Regions from separate parts of the Brachymonas moutaii (nom. illeg.) genome, predicted to be linked through region 1. Evidence: predicted binding sites of a transcription regulator. Region 1 holds the regulator's gene; the other holds the start of a gene.
The links. Region 1 encodes sigma-54, which starts transcription at its own class of promoters, with help from an activator protein. Its sites were predicted from a motif close to TGGCANGNAANCTGCTTT; they were not measured.
Positions count from the first base shown of each region.

Region 2: a site for sigma-54 is predicted at 2,259-2,276, ahead of nirB (nitrite reductase large subunit NirB). Genes of this name have one in related genera too.

Region 1 covers NZ_JBNGEN010000007.1:77,047-80,841, reverse strand. Annotated here, with positions in the region: gene ACP2WS_RS09020 (hypothetical protein) at 1-181, shown strand, start outside; gene ACP2WS_RS09015 (hypothetical protein) at 274-795, shown strand; gene rpoN (RNA polymerase factor sigma-54) at 996-2,711, opposite strand; gene lptB (LPS export ABC transporter ATP-binding protein) at 2,769-3,590, opposite strand; gene lptA (lipopolysaccharide transport periplasmic protein LptA) at 3,587-3,795, opposite strand, start outside.
Region 2 covers NZ_JBNGEN010000003.1:16,862-20,656, reverse strand. Annotated here, with positions in the region: gene nirB (nitrite reductase large subunit NirB) at 1-2,177, opposite strand, end outside; gene dnaN (DNA polymerase III subunit beta) at 2,635-3,741, opposite strand.

The DNA.
Region 1 (3,795 bases):
CTATCAGCGACTCTCCGCGAACGTTGCGAAGCAGATGATCGCGAGCTTGCAGGCTCGCGACCGAGACTTGGCTGGCCTAGCCTCGGAGGCTCGCAAGTTGCTTGGCAGCAGCCACGAACTGTTCTTTTTTCAGAATCCATACACGGGACACATCTTCCCCCCTACTCGCACGCAAGGCTGACGCCTAAAGAGACGGTCAGGCTCGTCTACCTTCACAAGAACAAGCAGTACCAATGGCTGCTCGTCGAGGCCTACGAGCTGTTTGAGGACTTCGTGGTGTCACTCTATGAGCTCGTCAGAGGGGACCACACGCACTTTCGCCTGAGCAAGGATGCTGACGCGGTGATGCCCCCGTCCGAGCTCAAAAAGAAAGTGCCTCTGATCATCGACATGCTTCGGAAAAAGCTACCTGAGCTCGCGAAGGTTGAAGTCGAAAACCAGATCAGCATCAATCTCCGGCTTCACACCCGCATGGCTGAGAAGTTTCGGCACGTCATCGTTCACAAGAACGGAAAGACTGACAATTCAGAAACGATGATCGAGGACGTTCTCAAGTGGGCCAATTTGGCGGGCGATAAGGCCCGGGAGCCCGCGGCCAGGGCCCAGATCGCCAGCTATGTCGGTGGCGGCGACGTGGCCGGCGTGATCGTTTTGGTCGAACAGCCAATCTTCCAAGCTGGCGGGCTCTCCATGGACATCAACAGGCACGAGAATCTGGTAAATGCGCTGATGGCCCACGCCCTTGTCATGTCGCAAAGCCTGGTCAACTATCTTGACAAGGCGAGCCCAAGGTGAAGCGCAGCATGCGAGGTCTGGCGCGTGTTCGACACGTAGCCGCGCACGTCGCCATCTCCATCGCCGTGCCAGCGGCGGGCGACTAGGGCGTGTTCACATTAGCCAGATGAATGCGCATGCGAGTTGCAGAAAGGCATTGAAGCGTGTGGCGAATTTGTCGTAGCGAGTTGCCAGTTGGCGGAGTTGCTTGAAACGTTCCCCTACCCCAGCACCTTGCGCAGATGGGCTGGGGGGATGCGCAGGGCTTCGCGGTATTTGGCTACGGTGCGGCGGGCGCACTGGACGCCGCGTTCCTGGAGGAGTTCGCAGAGGCGGTTGTCGCTGAGGGGCTTGGCGGGGGGTTCGTCGGCGATGAGTTTCCCGATCATGGCGCGCACGGCGGTGCTGCTGGTGGTGCTGCCGTCTTCGCTGGCGAGGCCCGAGGCGAAAAAGTACTTGAGCTCGAAGGTGCCCCAGGGGGTGCTCATGTATTTGGCGCTGGTGACGCGGCTGACGGTGGATTCGTGCAGGCCGAGTTCGTCGGCGATTTCGCGCAGGACGAGGGGTTCCATGGCCAGCACGCCCTGCTCGAAGAAGCGGTGCTGGCGCTCGACGATGGCGGTGCTCACGCGCAGGATGGTGTCGAAGCGCTGCTGGATGCTCTTGACCATCCAGCGGGCTTCCTGCAGGCGCTGCTGCAGGGCCTGGATGCCTTCGCCCTTGTGGTGGCGCAGGGCGCTGGCGTACATCTCCTGCACGCGCACGCGGGGCATGACGGCGGGGTTGAGCTGCACGCTCCAGGGGCGGCTGGCGGCGTCGCGGCCCTGGTTGGCGCGCACGAGCACGTCGGGGATGACGATGTTGCGCTCGGTCTGGGCAAAGGCGCGGCCGGGCTTGGGTTCGAGGGTGGCGATGAGCTGCATGGCGCTGCGCAGGTGCGCGGCCGAATAGGGCAGCAGCTTGCCGAGGCCGCGCACGTCGCGCCGGGCGAGGTAGTCGAGCGGCTGGCGGCAGACGTCGAGGGCGACTTCGCGCGCGAGCAGGCGGGGGGTGTCGGCGTCGGGGATGTCGAGGGCACGCAGCTGGAGCTGCAGGCATTCGGCCAGGTCGCGCGCGCCGACGCCGACGGGGTCGAGCGACTGAAGCAGGCGCAGGGCCATGGTGAGGTGGTGGAGGAGTTCGGCGTGCTCCTCGGCGTCGCGTTCGGGGTCGCCGGTGGGGTTGCGCTCCTGCAGGCTCTGGGCGAGTTCGCCGAGGGTGTCTTCGAGGTAGCCGTCGTCGTCGAGGGATTCGATGAGGAAGTACAGCGCGGCCTGTTCGCTGGTGTCGAGGCGCAGGGCCAGGGCCTGTCGGTGCAGGCAGTCCTGCAGGCTTTCGTGGCAGCCGGCGCGCTCGATGGCGGAGGGCTCGTCCTCGTCGTCGTCATGGCTGCTGCCGGCGCTGCTCACGCGCAGACTGTCCCAGTCGTCGTCGCCGTCGCTGCTGCTGGAGAGGACTTCGTCGTCGCCCGAGGTGGCGGGGCTGTCGTCGCGGGTGGAGCCGGCGCTCCAGTCGTCGGTCTGGGCGTTGGCGAGGTCGGTGTGGTCGGGGGCGTCGCTGGAGAGGACTTCGCTGGTGTCGGGGGCGTCGGCGCCTTCGGGGTCGTCGTAGCCGCCTTCGGCTGTGGCGCCCATGCCGTCGTCACTGCCTGCCTCTGCGCTGGGGCCGGTGGTGGCATCGACATCGCCGGATGCGTGGCCAGCAGCGTCGGGCTCCGACTCGGAGGCTGCCGCGTCCTCGGCGCTGGTGTCCTGCTCCAGGAAGGGGTTGTCGGCCAGCATCTGGTCGATCTCCTGCTGCATGTCGAGCGTGGAGATCTGCAGCAGGCGGATGGACTGCTGGAGTTGCGGCGTGAGGGAGAGGTTCTGCGCGGTGCGCAGCTGCAGTCCTGCTTTCATGGCACGGAGGGCGGCTTCGGAAGGTACAGCGGGAAGCGGCTCATGGACGGAGTCCGCTCACATGCGGAAGTGTTCGCCGAGGTAGACACGGCGCACTTCGGCGTTGGAGACGATCTGCTCGGGCGTGCCCGAGGCGAGCACGGCCCCTTCGCTGATGATGTAGGCGTGGTCGCAGATGCCCAGGGTTTCGCGCACGTTGTGGTCGGTGATGAGCACGCCGATGCCGCGCGCCTTGAGGAAGGCGATGATCTTCTGGATTTCGATGACGGCGATGGGGTCGATGCCGGCGAAGGGCTCGTCGAGCAGGATGAAGCGCGGCTGGCTGGCAAGGGCACGGGCGATTTCGACCCGGCGGCGCTCGCCCCCGGAGAGTGCGAGCGCGGGGGTGTCGCGCAGGTGGGTGATGTGCAGGTCGGCGAGCAGGGCATCGAGCTGGGTGTCGATGGTGGCGCGGTCGAGCGGCTTGCCGTGGGCATCGACCTGGAGCTCCAGCACGGCGCGGATGTTGTCCTCGACGTTGAGCTTGCGGAAGATGGAGGCTTCCTGCGGCAGGTAGCTCAGGCCCATGCGTGAGCGGCGGTGGATGGGCAGGTCCTCGACGGGCTGGCCGTCGATGGAGATGGCGCCGCCGTCGGCCCGGATGAGGCCGACGATCATGTAGAAGGAGGTGGTCTTGCCGGCTCCGTTGGGCCCGAGCAGGCCCACGACTTCGCCCTTGCGCACGCTCAGGGACACGTCCTTGACGACGCGGCGGCGGCCGTAGGCCTTCTGGAGGTGGCGCACGCACAGTTCGCTGCCGTCGGCAGGCGGACGGCCCTGGCTGCCGCCCTCGCAGCGGAGGTCGGCGGCCGGAGCAGATACGGGAGCGGCATCGCTCATGGGCGGCCTCCGATGGTGGCGCTGGAGCGCAGGGTGGTGACGGGAGCCGACGCGGCGCGCGCCCCCTTGCTGGCGGCCCGGGTGGCGGGCATGGGCAGCGCGGATTTGCCGCCGCTCTGCCCCACGGGGTTGATGACGGCGCGCACCCGGCCGGCCGGCACGGCCCCTGCGGCAGCGCCCCCGGCGCCAGTGGAGGGGCCGCCGG
Region 2 (3,795 bases), on a different contig from region 1:
GGCGTCTTCACCTTGACGAAGAACTGGGCCACCTCGGTCTTGATGCCGCCGTTGCCGCCGACATAGATTTCCCAGCCGCTGTCCACGGAGATCACGCCCACGTCCTTGATGCTGGCCTCTGCGCAGTTGCGGGGGCAGCCGGAGACGGCAAGCTTGACCTTGTGGGGGCTCCACATGTTGCCCAGCATGGTTTCGAGATCGATGCCCATCTGGGTGCTGTTCTGGGTGCCGAAGCGGCAGAACTCGCTGCCCACGCAGGTCTTGACCGTGCGGATGGACTTGCCGTAGGCATGGCCGGAAGACATGCCCAGGTCGCGCCACATGGGCACGAGCTGTTCCTTGCGCACGCCCAGCAGGTCGATGCGCTGGCCGCCGGTGAGCTTGACCATGGGCACTTCGTACTTGTCGGCCACGTCGGCGATGCGGCGGAGCTGCTCAGGGCTGGTGACACCGCCCTTCATCTGCGGGATCACGCTGAAGGTGCCGTCCTTCTGGATGTTGGCGTGCGCGCGCTCGTTGATGAAGCGGCTCTGCGGATCGTCCGTGGCCTCATGGGGCCAGGTGGACACGAGGTAGTAGTTGATGGCCGGGCGGCAGCTGGCACAGCCATTGGGCGTGCGCCATTCCAGGAAGTCGTAGACCTGGCGGTGCGTGAGCAGCTTGTGCTCGCGGATGGCCATGCGCACTTCTTCGTGGGTGTGGCTGGTACAGCCGCAGATGGGCTTGAGGCGGGGAGATTCCTCGTAGCTGCTGCCCAGGCAGTTCATGAGAATCTGCTCCACCAGACCGGAGCAGGACCCGCAGGAGCTGGCCGCCTTGGTGTGCTTCTTGACCTCGTCGATGGTGAACAGGCCCTTTTCCTTGATCGCCTTGACGATCGTGCCCTTGCACACGCCGTTGCAGCCGCAGACCTCGTCGGTATCGGCCATGGCAGCCGCACGGTTCTGGCCCTGGTGGCCGGTGTCGCCGAGGTTGGTCTCGCCAAAGATCATCTGCTCGCGCATGTCGGCGATGTCGCGCTGTTCGCGCAGGAGCTTGAAGTACCAGGCGCCGTCGGCCGTGTCTCCATACAGGCAGGCCCCGACCAGCTTGTCGTCCTTGAGGACGAGCTTCTTGTACATGCCGCTGGCCGGGTCGGACAGCACGATCTCCTCCGTACCCTCTCCGCCCATGAAGTTTCCTGCCGAGAACAGGTCGATGCCCGTGACCTTGAGCTTGGTCGACAGCACCGAGCCCTTGTACTGCCCGATGCCGAAGTTGGCCAGGTGGTTGGCACAGACCTTGGCCTGCTCGAACAGCGGTGCCACGAGGCCATAGGCCGTGCCACGGTGGTTGACGCACTCGCCCACGGCATAGATGCGCGGGTCATAGGTCTGCATGGTGTCGTTGACCACGATGCCGCGGTTGCAGTACAGCCCGGCCGCCTCGGCCACGGTCACGTTGGGGCGAATGCCCACGGCCATGACCACCAGATCGGCGGGCACGACCTCGCCGTCCTTGAAGCGCACGGCGGCCACGCGCCCAGATTCACCCGCCACGAGCTCGGCCGTCTGCTTCTGCAGCAGGAAGCGCAGGCCCTTGTCCTCCAGCGACTTCTGCAGCAGGCGTGCGGCAGTCTCGTCGAGCTGGCGCTCCAGAAGCCAGGGCGCAATGTGCACCACGGTGACATCCATGCCGCGCAGCTTGAGGCCGTTGGCCGCCTCCAGGCCCAGCAGGCCGCCGCCGATCACGATCGCATGGCGATACACGCGGGCGGCCTCGATCATGGCCTCGGTGTCCTTGATGTCGCGGTAGCTGATGACCCCCGGCAGGTCCGCGCCCGGCACGGGCAGGATGAAGGGATTGGAGCCGGTCGCGATCAGGAGACGGTCGTACGGGAACTGGCGTCCGTCTTCGGTCTCCACGGTGCGGCGGCCGCGGTGAATGTGGGACACCTTGGTATTGAGTTCGAGCTGGATGCCGTGGTCGGCATACCACTGCACCTGGTTGAGGATGATGTCCTCGACCTGCTGCTCTCCTGCCAGCACGGGCGACAGCAGGATGCGGTTGTAGTTGGGATAGGGTTCCTCGCCCAGGACAGTGATGTCGTACATGTCAGGCTCGAGTGCCAGCAGCTCTTCCACCGTGCGCATGCCGGCCATGCCATTGCCTATCAGTACCAGTCGCGGTTTCGCCATGTCAAAAATACCTTCACAGTTGATCCAGAGTGGTGCATTGCAGCTCGCCATTGCCACGGTGTGCTGCTGGGTAGACTAGTACAAGCAAATTCGATGCCAAAGATGCAGATGACGTGCATCTCCCTTCATGACAGACAGAGGAACGTGGAAGATTTCGGCCCCGGCGGGCCAGACAGACGGCACTTGAGGTGGCGCTGGCGTGCCTCCGAACGCTCCCCGCTGCTGCGCAGGCCCCATGCCAGCGTCGGTGTCCCAGGCGCTCGGCATGCACCGAAGGGGAGATTCATGCACCATTTCGGATGGCGCGTGGACGCTTTCGCCTCGCCTCGCCTCGCCTCGCCTCGCCTTGTGCTGTGCCGTGCGAGCGAGCACGCAAAAAAAAGCTGCCTCCCCTGACCGGGGCGGCAGCCACGCCCTCCACGCGGAGGGCCACAGAGCAAGGGGAACGGTGCGCTGCTCAGATGCGCATGGGCATCACGACGTACTTGAAGCGGTCGTTGTCGGGAATGGTGAACAGGGCCGAGCTGTTGCCGTCCTGCAGGGCCACGGTGACCATTTCCTGGCCCATGTTGCCCAGCACGTCCATGAGATAGGTGACGTTGAAGCCGATCTCGATCGGGTCGCCCTCGTAGTCCACGTCGAGCTCGTCCACGGCCTCTTCCTGCTCGGCATTGTTGCAGGCCACGCGCAGGGTGTTGTTTTCGAGGGTGAGGCGCACGCCCTTGAACTTGTCGCTCGTGAGAATGGCGATGCGCTGCAGCGTGCTCAGGAAGGGCTGGCGTCCCACGGTGAGGTGGTTGTGGTGGTCCTTGGGAATGACGCGGTTGTAGTCGGGGAACTTGCCCTCGACGAGCTTGGTGACGAACTCCATGCCGCCAAAGGTGAAGCGTGCCTGGTTGTTGGCGAACTGCATCTCGATGGCGCCGTCCGCGTCGCTCAGCAGGCGCTGGAGCTCCAGCACGGTCTTGCGCGGAAGGATCACTTCCTGCTTGGGCACCTCGGTTTCCAGCGTGGCGCTGCTGAAGGCCAGCCGGTGACCGTCGGTGGCCACGAGACTCAGGGTGTTGCCCTCGGCCACGAACAGGATGCCGTTGAGGTAGTAGCGGATGTCGTGCACCGCCATGGCAAAGGAGACCTGCGAGAGGAGCTGCTTGAGCGTCTTCTGGGGCACGCTGAAGACGGGGCCGAAGTTGGCCGATTCCTGCACGAGCGGAAAGTCCTCGGCCGGCAGGGTCTGCAGCGTGAACTTGCTCTTGCCACCCTTGAGGAGCAGCTTGCTGTCCTTGGTTTCGAGGGTGACGGTCTGGTCCGACGGCATGGTGCGCAGGATGTCGATGAGCTTGCGCGCGCCCACGGTGGTGCTGAAGTCGCCCGGATCGCCGCCGAGCTCGGCCGTGGTGCGGATCTGGATTTCGAGGTCGCTCGTGATGAGCTGGAGCGTTTCGCCATGCTTGCGCAGGAGCACATTGGCCAGGATGGGCAGGGTGTGGCGCCGCTCCACGATGCCCGCAACCGATTGCAGGGCGTTCAAAACCTGGGCCTGGGGTGCTTTCAAGACTTGCATGGTGATTCCGGATGCTCTGGATGCCGACAAGCAGGGGGCCGGGGATCACACGCA